4 regions of the Priestia sp. FW507-14D1A genome follow, and region 1 is predicted to be linked to each of the others. Evidence: riboswitches for the same ligand, from Rfam matches in the RefSeq annotation. Region 1 holds a riboswitch; each other region holds the start of a gene.
The links. Region 1 has a riboswitch for cobalamin ahead of AC3WJG_RS23015 (HoxN/HupN/NixA family nickel/cobalt transporter). Riboswitches for the same ligand answer to the same signal wherever they lie in the genome.
Positions count from the first base shown of each region.

Region 2: it holds a riboswitch for cobalamin, as region 1 does, so the genes downstream of both, AC3WJG_RS14865 ((2Fe-2S) ferredoxin domain-containing protein) here and AC3WJG_RS23015 (HoxN/HupN/NixA family nickel/cobalt transporter) in region 1, are expected to answer to the same signal.
Region 3: it holds a riboswitch for cobalamin, as region 1 does, so the genes downstream of both, nikA (nickel ABC transporter substrate-binding protein) here and AC3WJG_RS23015 (HoxN/HupN/NixA family nickel/cobalt transporter) in region 1, are expected to answer to the same signal.
Region 4: it holds a riboswitch for cobalamin, as region 1 does, so the genes downstream of both, AC3WJG_RS19525 (ABC transporter substrate-binding protein) here and AC3WJG_RS23015 (HoxN/HupN/NixA family nickel/cobalt transporter) in region 1, are expected to answer to the same signal.

Region 1 covers NZ_JBYSWQ010000008.1:92,535-96,063, forward strand. Annotated here, with positions in the region: gene AC3WJG_RS23005 (DoxX family protein) at 1-90, shown strand, start outside; gene AC3WJG_RS23010 (M20 family metallopeptidase) at 159-1,289, opposite strand; gene AC3WJG_RS23015 (HoxN/HupN/NixA family nickel/cobalt transporter) at 1,552-2,349, opposite strand; cobalamin riboswitch at 2,483-2,665, opposite strand; gene AC3WJG_RS23020 (organic hydroperoxide resistance protein) at 2,771-3,190, opposite strand; gene AC3WJG_RS23025 (undecaprenyl-diphosphatase) at 3,343-3,529, opposite strand, start outside.
Region 2 covers NZ_JBYSWQ010000003.1:249,040-252,568, reverse strand. Annotated here, with positions in the region: gene AC3WJG_RS14875 (M42 family metallopeptidase) at 1-559, shown strand, start outside; gene AC3WJG_RS14870 (hypothetical protein) at 912-1,070, shown strand; cobalamin riboswitch at 1,218-1,396, shown strand; cobalamin riboswitch at 1,515-1,694, shown strand; gene AC3WJG_RS14865 ((2Fe-2S) ferredoxin domain-containing protein) at 1,797-2,177, shown strand; gene cobJ (precorrin-3B C(17)-methyltransferase) at 2,191-3,529, shown strand, end outside.
Region 3 covers NZ_JBYSWQ010000009.1:37,981-41,509, forward strand. Annotated here, with positions in the region: gene AC3WJG_RS23475 (GNAT family N-acetyltransferase) at 1-124, opposite strand, end outside; gene nikA (nickel ABC transporter substrate-binding protein) at 196-1,737, opposite strand; cobalamin riboswitch at 1,881-2,071, opposite strand; gene ftsZ (cell division protein FtsZ) at 2,074-3,078, opposite strand; gene AC3WJG_RS23490 (tautomerase family protein) at 3,438-3,529, opposite strand, start outside.
Region 4 covers NZ_JBYSWQ010000006.1:7,586-11,114, forward strand. Annotated here, with positions in the region: gene cbiB (adenosylcobinamide-phosphate synthase CbiB) at 1-113, opposite strand, end outside; gene AC3WJG_RS19520 (adenosylcobinamide amidohydrolase) at 118-834, opposite strand; gene AC3WJG_RS19525 (ABC transporter substrate-binding protein) at 815-1,774, opposite strand; cobalamin riboswitch at 2,033-2,165, opposite strand; gene AC3WJG_RS19530 (thioredoxin family protein) at 2,256-2,570, opposite strand; gene AC3WJG_RS19535 (YpjP family protein) at 2,759-3,361, opposite strand.

The DNA of each region.
Region 1 (3,529 bases):
CTTGCAGGAAGCCAGTTCCTTGCTCTTGATGCAGTGGTATTCAAAAAGAAAGAAACTGCCTTTTCTCTTCAAGAAGAAAGCAGTAAATAAAAAAGAAAGCTTATACTCTCCCAATATAAGCTCTCAGATTAGTCCCCTCCGTTTGAGGCGGGCTTTTTTTATATTTGCAGCAGCAAATTCGCAAATAAAGAAGAACGCTCGGATAACGTATCAATTTGAATATGTTCATATTCCGCATGTATTCCTTTTCCGCATGCTCCTAGCCCATCCAACGTGGGAACGCCAATGGCCGCTGTAAAATTGCCATCACTTCCTCCTCCAACAGCTGCTTCTTCTAATTTCATACCCAGTTTGGCCGCGATTGACTGAGCGCATTCAAATAACTCTTCCGTTTGTTTAGACTTGACCATCGGAGGACGATTCATGCCTCCCGTTACTTCGAGCTTAATCCCTTTTAAAATGGGTGTTAAATTCAAAATAATATCCGTCATGCGTTTTGCTTCTTCTTCTGTAGAAACACGTAAATCCACGTGCGCTTCTGCATATTCCGGCACTACATTTGTACCGCTGCCTCCCGTAAATGTCCCAACGTTCACCGTTGTACCTTTTTCATAATCTGTTAAGCTCTGCAAGAAAATCACTTGGCGCGCCAGCTCTTCAATCGCATTGATTCCTTCTTTGTGGTGATTACCCGCGTGTGCTGCTCGTCCCCATACTTTTACGGTAAAAATTCCCGCTCCTTTGCGCGACGTTTTTAACGCACCTGAACCCGCCACCGCCGGTTCCGCTACTAGCACTGCTTCACTTCTTTGCGCTTCTTCTTCAATGTATTTTTTAGAAGAAATTGACCCAATCTCTTCATCCGAATTGCAGAAAAACACAATTTTTTTATCCAGCGGTAAGCCAAGCTCTTGAATCGCTTTAATCGCCCATATAGATTGTACAATGCCCCCTTTCATGTCTAAAATTCCCGGACCGTACAGCTTGTTTCCCTCTGTTCTTAGACTCAGCCTTCCCTTTTCCCACACCGTGTCAAAGTGACCGATGATTAAAAGCTGCTTTTCTCCTTCTCCAATCGTAAATTTCAAGTGGTTTCCTACTTCTTTTTCTTCTATGATTTCGTACCCTACCCCTAAACGCTTTTGAAACAGCTGCGTTAAATACTTTCCACACTGATCTACTAACTCTTTACTGTAGGACGGTGATTCTTTTTTCACAAATCCCACTAAATCTTCGAGCATCTCTTGTTCGTGTTCTTTTAAATAACTAAACACGCTTTGTTCTACCATTACCTGACTCAAATCAATTCCTCCTCTAGAAAACCCCTGCTGCTTGCATTAAATGCTTTTATTTATCGTACGTATAACTATGTTCTACGTTTCACATAACGACCTTAAATTATCCTTAATTATAATGGTTTTCAGACAATTTTCCATCCTTTAAATACAGATAATACTTTAACTTATTCATAACCGACCGAAAATAGCCATAAACTTCAACAAATTCATACAAAAAAGCTTCAATCTTCAACAGATTAAAGCTTTCGTTTGACTAATTGACATTTATTTTAATATTTTTCCCTTTTGACTTCACACTCACAAAAACAAACATAGACACTAAAAAAATAAACAGAATAACGCCAACCATTTCAAAGTTTACTTCGGCCCATGGGTTAAAGAAAGTGAATGCTAAATAGAACGACACACCATACGCGAGGACAACAATAACCCAGCCCATCAAGCGGGAAGCAGATTGTCCAAATTTACTCGATTCATTTACCATTTTGTGTACAATCATCGAATCGATTGTATCTGTAAGCATCATGCCAAACATAAACACTAGTCCCAACAAAAGCGGCGTATACTTGCCTGCGTTCCCTACAGCTAGAGACCACACGGCCGTTTGACTGACCGTTTCGGCTGCTAAAGCGAACAATGCCCCTACAAGAATAATTAAAAAAGGATTCGTTGTTCCTTTTGCGATTTTCGGAATAAACTTCCCTTTTAATCCGCTCAGCTGAAACTCTTCTTCTTTATTTTTAGTTCGAAGCAAATGATATGTGTTTAATGTTCCAATCAGAAAGAGAGAGATAATGGATACCCAAGATGCAAAATGATCGAAATATGATGGAAACGTAAAATTCTTCATCACCACGCCCAGCACCCCGGCCGTGACGGCCACCATTCCTCCATGACCTAGTGAAAACAGCGTTCCGACCCACGGGGCAAAACGGCTGCCCATTCTCCAATTATATCGGGTCTGGCCGTCAATAAAAGCTAAGTGATCTGCATCCAATCCGTGCCTGATTCCTAATAAAAAGACAAGTAAAAAAACTGATAAACCTTCCATTTCCTACACTCCTTTTTTTAAAATAAAACGTAAAAAAGCCTCAATTCTATAGAAATTGAGGACGTGTCGGCATATGAAAATAAACAGCAATTGCTCACTGCGTACCTTGATACACCGCCTCTTTCCTAGAAGAGTCAAGTGTACAGAATAGGTAGGTCTCCTGGCTTGAGATCATCATTTTCTACCGTCTTCCCCATTTTGAGTGACGATAAGATAGAAAACTCCCTGCTTACAGTGGCTGGACCGCTCGAGATTTGCACTCGATTCCCTGTTACCTCTTACGCTATGTAAGAGCACCTAAACTGTGCGAATGATTCATTTTCTTCCTCATTATACTAGTACCGCTTACAAATGAATAGAGAAAATTCAAATAAAAAAGCCCTGCTAAGCTTTACATGCTTAGCAGGGCTTTTTAAAGCAATTAAACTACTTCTACCGTTACGTCTACGTTGCCGCTGATTGCTTTTGAATACGGGCAGTATGAGTGAGCTAGGTCTACGTATTTTTTCGCTGTTTCTAAATCTAAGCCTTCAATATGAGCTTCAAGCGCTACTCCAATTTTCACTCCTTGATCAGCTTTATCAGGAAGCAGCTGAACAGTAGCTTTTACTTCACTGCTTTTGATTTCTACGTTATGTTTTTTCAACATAAATTCTAACGCGCTGTTGAAACAAGCACTGTATCCAGCTGCAAACAGCTGCTCTGGGTTTGTTGCTGTTGTTGCTTCTCCACCAAGCGCTGGAGGTGTTGCAACGTCTAAGTTAAAGATGTTATCTAAAGAGTGAACTTCTCCTGTTCTTCCACCTGTGTTAACGACTGTTGTTTCATATAAAGCTTTCATGTATAAACCTCTCCTCTTTTTCATTAATTTTATTAAAAGTTTTTTGTTTATCGTTTCTGTAATTTAATTGTACACAATTTAATTTTAAAAAACAAGTATTAAATACATTAAAAATTCCCCAATAAAAAAAGCCGCGTATTTGCGACTTTTTCTTAATAATATTGAGACTGTTCGTCATAAGCTGATTTTCGAAAAATAGACAAGTTGGTAATAGCTCTCATCAGTTTCGTATTAAAAATAACATAATGAATAAACAGCGCCAGCACGCAGCCTAGAACGGCTCCTGTTAACACATCGAATGGATAATGAACGCCAACCCATACGCGTGAAAAGGCAATG
Region 2 (3,529 bases), on a different contig from region 1:
CTTTGTTTCGTTTGATCCTCGTGTAGAAATAACAAAAAGCGGTTTTATTAAATCTCGTCATCTCGATGATAAAGCAAGCGTAGCTTTATTGCTTCAGCTCATGAAAATAATTCAAGAAGAACAGATCGAACTGCCATACACTACGCATTTTCTCATTTCAAATAATGAAGAAATTGGATACGGAGGAAATTCGAACATTACGCCTCAAACAGTAGAATACTTAGCGGTTGATATGGGTGCTATGGGAGATGGACAATCTACTGATGAATACACCGTGTCTATTTGTGTAAAAGATTCAAGCGGCCCATATCATTACGGTTTGAGAAAGCATTTAGTGGAGCTAGCTAAGCAGCATGATATTCAGTACAAATTAGATATTTATCCGTTTTACGGATCAGATGCTTCTGCTGCTATTCGTGCCGGACACGATATCGTACACGGCTTGATTGGTCCAGGAATTGATTCTTCTCATGCGTTTGAGAGAACGCATCAAGATTCATTGAATCATACGTATAAGCTTCTCTATTACTATGTTCAGTCGAACATGATTCTGCTTTAAGAAAGGGATATTTAATTAGTGTATTTTTATGCAAAGGAAAGAACAGAACGGGATTGTGATGTCTGTTCTTTCCTTTCTTAAAAAAGAAGCCGGCTGTCTGGCTTCTTTTTTTTTATAAATACTATATATTTTTTTACTGGTGAATCAACAGTTGGTTAAAAAAGCACCTTTTTAAAAAGGTACAATACTGCTTAAACCTTTTGTACATTTTGTTCATTTACAGAAGTTAAAATGTTTTTAAATTTTTAAAAGTTTCTTGTGACAAGTTTTGTAGAATGGGTTTTCAAAAGGAAATGGTTTCGTCATAATGTGGATATAGCGATCACTACAATAATCGGAGGCGAATCTTTTCATGTGGGTACTGACGGTATATGCTGGAAAAGAAATGAAAATGTTTGAATTTGAAACTGAAAAGCAGGCGAGAGAAGCTTTTGCCAAAACAAATGGCTGTAAAGTTCTTTCAGAAGTCGTGTATTATAATGATCCTCATTTAACATTGGTAGCTATATAAGTAGAAAAACAAGAGCTGATTTTTTGCTCTTGTTTTTTTATGGCTCTTTATATCCTATAAAAAGAATAGAGTTGAAATAAAAAAAAATGTACGCTATGATATGGTAGTTACTTCTATTATTCTGATAGTTTAAAAGGTTCATATATATCAAACAGCAACAGTAAAGATGCCAAGAAGGCTTAATAGGGAAACTGGTGAAAGACCAGTACTGCCCCCGCAACTGTAAGTGTGGACGAACGAGTATAACCACTGTGGAAAAATCACGGGAAGGTTCTCAAGTAGAATGATACACAAGTCAGGAGACCTGTCTTTATTGTGAAGTTTCTATTTCTCCGGGGAGCGGGAAGGGAAACGTTGGCTTAAAGTGGCATTCGTGTACACTCTTATTCTGACGTTTTACCCGCTCGCATATTAGCGAAGCGGGTTTTTCTCGTATCGCAAAACTACATATCGTGCAAAAAAGGTGCGCAATGTCCACATTGCGTTAAATGGGAAGTCTGGTGTGAAGCCAGCGCGGTACCCGCCACTGTGAAGATGAGCTGATTGCATATGCCACTGTATTCGGGAAGGCGCAATCAAGTGATGAATCGAAGTCAGGAAACCAGCCTTTTTCTAATGCGAAGCTTACCCTACGGGATATAGGTGGAAGTGCAAAAACTTAGTTTGAATTTTTCTGCGCCTCTATCATTGATAGAGGCGCTTTTTTTAGTAAAGGAGCGAATGAGTGTGACGACGTGGAACTTAAATGGAACAAAACATCACGTATTGATTTGTAATGGAAGCAGCTGTATGAGAAAAGGTGGAGAAGAAGCCACGCAAGCTATTCGAAATAAAGTGACAGAACTGGATTTGGATGAAACGGTTCATACAACGCGTACACGTTGTAACGGACGATGCAAAGATGCTCCTGTAGCTATCGTCTATCCTTCAGGAGATTGGTACAAGCAGGTCACTGAAACCGTGGCTCATCGGATTGTCGAAGAACATTTAGCAGGAGGCTGCAGTATAAAGGAATCGCTTATTTATGAATATGATCAAAATGGTTTCGTTTCTCCGGAAAACAGTGACTCCATAGAAGGAATTGACAAAGTAAAAAGTAACGCATAAAGGAGGAGCTAGCATGAAAGGTAAACTTTTAGTTATTGGATTTGGGCCGGGAAGCTTTGAACATATTACACAGCGAGCAAGAGAAGCCATTCAAGAAAGTGATATGATCATCGGTTACAAAACCTATGTGGAATTAATTCAAGGACTGTTAACGAATCAGCAAATTATTAGTACGGGAATGACCGAAGAAGTAAGCCGTGCACAGGAAGCTGTAAAGCAAGCTGAAGCAGGAAAAACCGTAGCTGTCATTTCGAGCGGAGATGCGGGAGTATACGGAATGGCAGGCCTTGTGTATGAAGTGTTGATTGAAAAAGGCTGGAAAAAAGAAACGGGCGTAGAGCTGGAAGTAATTCCTGGCATTTCGGCTATCAATTCATGCGCATCTCTCCTTGGAGCGCCCGTGATGCACGATGCTTGTACAATTAGTTTAAGTGACCACCTTACGCCTTGGGAGCTAATCGAAAAAAGAATTGAAGCAGCTGCACAAGCAGATTTTGTAGTGGCTTTTTACAACCCAAAGAGCGGAAGACGAACAAGACAAATTGTTGAAGCGCAAAGAATTCTATTAAAGTATCGTTCCCCTGATACGCCTGTTGGTCTTGTGAAAAGCGCTTATCGTGACCGTGAAGAAGTCGTAATGACCAACTTAAAAGACATGTTAAATCATGAAATTGGCATGCTGACTACCGTTGTTGTCGGAAATTCATCTACGTTCTTTTACGACGATTTAATGATTACACCGCGCGGATATCAGCGAAAATATACCCTCAACCAAACGGAGCAGCCGCTAAGACCGCATCAGCGACTTCGAAAAGAAGCAGAACCATGGGCTCTCGATCAAGAAGAGACTGTAAAGCAAACAGCTTCGACTATTGAAGCAGTTCAGACCAAAACAGAAGAAACAGCAACTTCACGAGCTCTTGCAGAAGAAGCGCTTCAAGCAATTTTAGGTGAACCTACTTCTGCGGTCGTACGTCAGCCAGTACAGTCTATTTTCGAAGTGGCGATTAGTCCAGGACTTGCCAATAAGAAATTCACGCCTGTTCAAATGACAACACTAGCAGAAGTTGTTGGTGAAAAAGGTACGATGGAGTATACACCTGACCATCAAATCAAACTGCAAATCCCAACGGCTCAGCCAGATGTGATTATTAAAAAGCTCCAAGCAGCTTCCTTTTTACTATCTCCGGTCGGAGATGTGTTCACAATTAAAGCGTGTGATTTTTGTGACGGAGAAAAAAGCGATGCTATTCCACATACGGAAGAATTACAAAAACGCCTCGGGGGAATGGACATGCCAAAAGAGCTGAAGCTTGGTATTAATGGATGCGGTATGGCTTGCTATGGCGCTG
Region 3 (3,529 bases), on a different contig from region 1:
CCACAGGAAGCTGATTTTTTTCCATCATAAGAAATAGCTCATTCCGCATATTCATGACAAACTGAATCACTTCCGCATCCTTTTCTTTTACTTCTTTAATTTGATACGTTTGTACTTCTTGCACGTTTACTGTCACATCCTTTTATCTATCATTGTATACTTTCTCGTTTTCCTATAGGAACAACACAATATTGACTATGGCGTTACGTCTAAATGCTGAGTCAGCATATAATACTCGCTTGGATTTGTGGTCCAGTTTTTCACTTTTTGATTATAAGCAACAACAATGTTTGGATGTACAATCGATGACGTCAGCATTTCCTCATTAATCAAAGCGGTTGCTTGCTTAGCTAACTGATCTCGCTTTGCGTCATCTACTGTTGAATTTAACTGTTCTATCATTTTTGTTAGCTTATCGTCATCAATCCGGCTGGCATTTAAACCACCGCCCGGCAAATAGTTCGTACTTAAATAATAGCTTGCATCTCCTCTAGGTGCAGTGATAAGACTGTACAGTGCTAAATCCCAATCGTCTTTTGCCATTACATATTCATCGCTGTCCTCAACGAGATGAATCTTAATAGTAATTCCTAACTCTTTGGCATTAGACTGTATAAGCTGAGCAATCAAAGGAAGTTCTGGTAGAGAGCTGTATGTGACAAGAGAGAGCGATAGTGGCTTTCCATTTTTCATTGGTTTGTCATTTTTGATTTGATAGCCTGCTTTCTCTAAATATTTTTTAGCAGATGGCATACCTCTTTGCTCATTAGCATTATTATCAGCAAAAGGAAATTGAGGTAAAAATGGACCTCGAGCTGCTGCCGCTTGATTGTTCATGATGCTGCTGACAATTTCTTTTCGGTTCAGTAAGGTATCGATAGCTTTTCTTACATTTTCGTCTTTTAATGCGTCATTGGTTTGATTATAAAGTAATAAATGTGTACGCACACTGGGTACTCCACTTACCTTAAAAGACGGATCTGTTTGTAAAGTGCCCAAACTTTCTAAAGGCGGGCGATAAATAATATCGGCTGTTCCGGACTGAAGAGCCGCAACGCGCGCATTAGCATCTTCGTTAAATGCAAAGATCGCATTTTTTAATTTTACTTTCCCATTCCAATAATGTTCATATCTTTCTAACTTCACTTGATTTCCTTGATCGAAAGTCAAAACTTGAAATGGACCTGTGCCAATAGGCTTCTTAGCTATATTAGAAACATCAACATCTATAATAGCTGTGTTTGGATGTACTAACTCAGAAGGAAATTTAGGCATTGGTTCTTTTAATGTAATTGTCAGCGCATGACCGTTCGCTTTCATTTCTTTAATATTTAAAGCGTTTTTCATCGCATAACTTTGATCTATCGTTCTTTGAAGAGAAGACTTAACGGCATTTGCATCTAGCGCTTTACCATTTTGAAACGTAATATTCTTTCTTATCGTAAATGTCCACGTAAGACCGTTATCTTCCGTTTTCCACTTTTCAGCAAGCCAGGGCTTTATTTTTAAATCATTGCTGATTTTAACAAGCGTCTCCCCTACTCCCGCACGAACTGCTGTATAATTATCATCCGTATGAGGATCAAGCGTTGCAGATGTAAAATTAAATAAAAACGTCACACTTTTATCCGTTTTCTTTTTTTCTTTTATACTTATGCTCTCTTCATTAGGAACACAAGCAGTGAGGCAAAGTAACACAAGAAATATCATAGATACGAGTTTTTTATTATTTATCATTGATTTTTCCACCTTCTATTTTAATACACAAAAAAAGCACTTCTAAAAAGAAGTGCTTGTCTTCAATACAAATTCAGATAAACGTATCCCTTGTTTATCTTATTTTTGATTCTGCCAAAACACCTCCCTATCCTCGTAGGTTATTGTGTGCTGCGATTTATGGCAGGTCTCCTGGCTTCAAGTCATTGCCTTATACCGCCTTCCCGTCTCTAAATAGACAGTGGCTTTTTGACATAAGGCTCCTTGTTACAGTGGCGGGACCGCTCCGGATTTGCACCGGATTCCCTTTTAAGGCAATTGAAAAACAATTGCCACCATAAAAGCTGGTTATTTAATTTAGTAGCGTGCTCTTGAAACTCTAGAAGTAGAAGCTGATGGTGAAACATCTTCATCATCAAATCCAGTGGCAATAACGGTTACCATCATTTCGTCCTTTAAATCTTCATTAATCACGGACCCAAAAATCATATTTAAGTCCTGATCAGAAGCAGACGTGACAATATCTGCTGCTTCCTGTACTTCGTAAAGACTCAAGCTGCTGCCGCTCGTAATGTTCAACAGCACGCCTCTTGCTCCATCAATCGATGCATCTAGCAGCGGACTAGAAATCGCTTTTTTCGCCGCTTCAATTGCCCGGTCTGATCCAGAAGCTCGTCCGATACCCATAAGCGCAAATCCTTGATTAGACATGATTGTTTTTACATCAGCAAAGTCAAGGTTAATCAGCCCCGGAACAGCGATTAAATCTGAAATACCTTGAATACCTTGGCGAAGAACATTATCTGCTTCACGGAATGCTTCAAGCATAGGCGTCTTTTTATCGACAATTTCAAGCAAGCGGTCGTTTGGAATCACAATAAGGGTATCTACCGATTCATTCATCGCAGTAATACCGCCTACTGCTTGCTTCGTACGTTTATTTCCTTCAAACTTGAATGGGCGAGTGACTACTCCAATTGTTAAAGCATTTAGTTCACGGGCAATTTGGGCAATAACCGGGGCTGCTCCAGTACCGGTTCCTCCACCCATGCCAGCTGTTACGAATACCATGTCTGCGCCTTGCAGTACTTCTTGAATTTGTTCTCTGCTTTCTTCGGCTGCTTCTCTTCCCACTTCTGGATTAGCTCCTGCACCTAATCCTCGCGTTAATGCAGCACCAATCTGCATTTTTACATCTGCTTTAGATAAGTTAAGCGCCTGAGCATCCGTATTAACGGCAATAAATTCTACTCCTTGTACACCGTGTTCAATCATACGGTTAACGGTGTTATTTCCTCCACCGCCGACTCCAATTACTTTAATTCGCACTAGTGGCGATACATCTGCATCAAATCCAAACATTCTAAGTTCCTCCTCAATGATCAAAATTACTTTCTCTTCTTATCCGAAAAAACACGTGAAGAACCTTTTACTCCTATGTTTAACGCGTAACTGTTCTTTTGTTTTACAGATTTTATACATTTCTCTTTTAACCTTTAAATCTTTACATCTTTATGTAAATTTATTGTTGTTCTAAAATTAGTACGCCGAACTCTTTTATGGCTTTTCCACTCAAAACGGCATATAAGCTTATTGTATCATTCATTTGACAGATGTCTGTATTTAATTTTGAGTAAGATGTGACTAAGAGAATAATATTTTTAGATACAAAATGAGAAAAAGCCCTTAGAAATAAGGGCTTCTCTAGATAATAAACCGTTTTATAATTTCCCAGTTAAGAATTGAGCCTCTCCCATGCCAAAGCTCCAGTCAGCATTACCGTTTTCAACAATCGAAATCATAATGTCGTTTG
Region 4 (3,529 bases), on a different contig from region 1:
CCGAACCAGCGAACGGGATGCGGCCAATTTTCGGGGTCACCTATAATTCGGTCAATTAGTAAAGCAATCGTCATGGCCGTCATGTGTGCAATTATCGCTTGTGTAATACTCATTTCTTCACCTCTTTCCCTTAAGTCCCTGCTCTAAGCTTATTTTCACCAGCTTGGCTACCGCTTGCCCTAAAGCGGTCATAGAGCCTGCATATTCATATAATGCTCCTTGCTGAGACGCTGCAACTGAGATGCTGTCCGTAGATGTTCCCGTAGCAATCGTCTTTGTAGCCGAATCTATGACACCCAGCTGTGACAGCGTTTTTGTTTTAGCTTCTGTGGCCGCGATAAAAAGCTGTAAAAACGCTGCATCCGTAAGCGTACCTTCCACGAAAAAAAACATATTAATTGTACCGGGAGAGGAATAGAACGGGACAGCTTCATCAGCTGTAATATCTACTGCGTTTCCTACTCCAGCCGTTATCACGGAAGCTACTCTTACTCCGTAGCCTTCATAACAGTAAACCGCTCTTTCTTTTAACCAAACGGCTGTCATCAACCCTACGATTTGCTCATGGCGCACATTTTCTTTCATCAAATATTGCTCATACTCCAAAGAAGGAGTATCTGAATAATAGTCTTTGTGAACAAATCGATTGTAAAAGGTGTCCGTTTCCGTAATGCCTGTTCCTAAAACCCCTGAGCTGTATGTTTTATAAGAAGTCTCGGTTTTCATGATTAAAAGCTCAGGCCGTTCTTCAATTTTAAGATGTGAAAAGGGACCAATCCCCTTTTCAATTCGAACTGGAATATGGTCCCTCTTCTTATTTATTGTACACCTCAGGGTATACTGCTTTTGCTAAGTCCTCTAAGCCATCTACAATACGAGGTCCTAAGCGATTGATTTTGTTTTGATCAACCTTCTCGATGTTACCCTCTTTTACAGCAGTCATGCTGCTCCAAGCGGGACGCTTCATAATCTCATTTTTGTCTGCATCATACGTTGCGATAATAACGTCAGGGTTTAACTTAACAACTTGCTCTTCAGAAAACTTAACCCAACCCTTTTCACTAGCTGCTACGTTATCCGCACCGATCATAGTAAGCATTTCGTTCATGAACGTACCTTTTCCTGTTGTATAAATCTCAGGAGCTCCTGATACCTCTATCCATACTTTTTTACGATCTTCTTTTGAAATCGTTTTTGCTTTTTTCTCAATTGAAGCTACTTTTTCTTTCATGTCTTTAATTGTTTGATTAGCTTCTTTTGTTTTACCTGTTAATTTACCGATTTGCGTAATAGAATCATAAACCGTATCAAACGTTGTTGAATCTTTTACAACAAATACCGGAATACCCGCACTTTCAATTTGTTTAAATACTTCATCCGAAACGCCCATACTTGAAGCGTGTGCCAGCACTAAATCAGGATTTAAAGCAATAACTTTTTCCGCATTAACGTTCATATCTCCTACCTGCGCTTTTTTCTTTACGCTTTTAGGATAATCATCGTTGCTTGTAACACCGACTAATTCTTTTTCAAGGCCAAGGGCATATACAATCTCCGTATTACTTGGCATTAAGGAAACAATTTTCTTAGGCTGTTTTTTCAACGTGATTTCTTTATCACGCGCGTCTTTTACCTTCACTGGAAATGCAGCTTGTGACGTTTGTTCCGTATCTTGCTTCGTTTTTTTATCACTGTTGCTTTGGTTGCCTGCACCGCATGCAGCAAGTACGATGACTAACAGTGCAATAATGGAATACGAAAGCCATTTTTTCATCTAAATACTCCCCCTATATATTGTTCATTGTGAATACGAAACCTCCACGTTAAAGAAAAAGCAAATGATCATGCAAAAAGCAGCGCTATCCCGTTTTTCCGCTTTGACTATGTATACTGCTCGCAGGCAGCTTCAAAATAAAAAAGCTTTACTTTCAATTGAAAGCAAAGCAGGTAACGTCAAGATAAGCAGGAAAAGAATCCGTTCACTATACTTGATATGTATGTTCATTACCCTGCTTCACCCTTCCTCGAAGGTTTCACAGCTAACAATAAGGCAGGTCTCCTGACTTACGCACAGAGCGCTTACAGTGGCGGGACCGCGCTGGTTTTTCACCAGACTTCCCTTTTCACTCAATCTTTAAATTGAGACCTTATTGCTTTACGATTATTCACTTGTCCTAGTATACCCCACTCATGGAAAAATGGAAATAGCCATTCTCACAAAAAAAGCTGCGAGAATGCTCTCGCAGCTTAAGGAATTAAAGAGTTGCTAAAAATTCACGGACCGCTTCAGGCGTTTTAGCATTTGCACTGTGCAAGTGTGCAATTTTTTCACCGTTTTTATATACAAGAAGAGAAGGAATACCCATTACATTGTTTTCAGCAGAAAGTTCTTCAAACTCATCCTTATCAATTTTAAACCATGCTTTATCTGTATTTTCGTCAACGATTTCATCAATGAACATATCCAAACGTTTGCAATCAGGACACCACGTTGTCGTAAAAATTCCAACGCTTAGTGTTTCGTTCTTAATTTGTTCGCGAAATTGTTTTTCTTCCGTAAATTGTTTCATTATGTTACCTCCAACATCTATTCGTTCCTTCTCCCTATTCTATGGTAAGAAGTCTGACTTCATTATAAACGATTTTTTTATCATTGTGCTAATGTTTCAGCTTATTTAGACCATAACGGTTTTAGACGTAAAAAAATGCTAGCTTAAAAAAGCTAACATTTCGAAATCGCAGAATGTTGTGTCTATTATCAGCTAAACCATTTAGGCGGCATGTTTCGGTTCCAATAAATTTTCCCTAAATCATAATGCTTCTGAAAATTATCTGCAGCCGCATGATAGTGAAAATTAAACCAGTATCCATCTTTTGGAGGATTTTCACGCCGTACATGAAATCGTATTAAGTCCTGACCGGTTTCCCGGTCATATACATGGAAAATCTTTTCACCGTAGCCAGCAGCAGGGTGCTCGCTTATCTCGAGATTCTGAATCGACTGTTCACGTTCAGTGCCAATGTCGGTCAGCACTTCTTCAATTTTAGGTAACACTGCTAGACGAAATTCATCTTCAATGACAGGTCCAATTTTTGTTCCAAATTTTTCCACTGACTGTTTTTCAGCTGATTCCATTGCATACGTAACAAATGATGAAACGTCTTCATATTTTGGTTCTTCATATGGCAAATGAATATCTTCTATAACAGCTGTGACAGGAGTTGTTTCTCTTACATACCCTGCTTTATGTTGCTTGTCCGCTTTTGCATCATCAACGTATAAATATTCTGGTGGAGTGACAAGCCCAAATGTAAATACTGTAATAAATACAATTAGCATTCTTTTTATCCATCTAGGCATTCGTATCTTTCCTTTCTCATCTTTTCCCATATGGTCTTTTCATATCGTAAAATTCATTGTTATAACTCACTAGGTATTGTAACATACTTATTAATTTTTTACCTATATTTGCTTATTCATTTATGCTGCCTACGGGCATTCGAAGACTTTTTAGTTAGCACCTTCCTT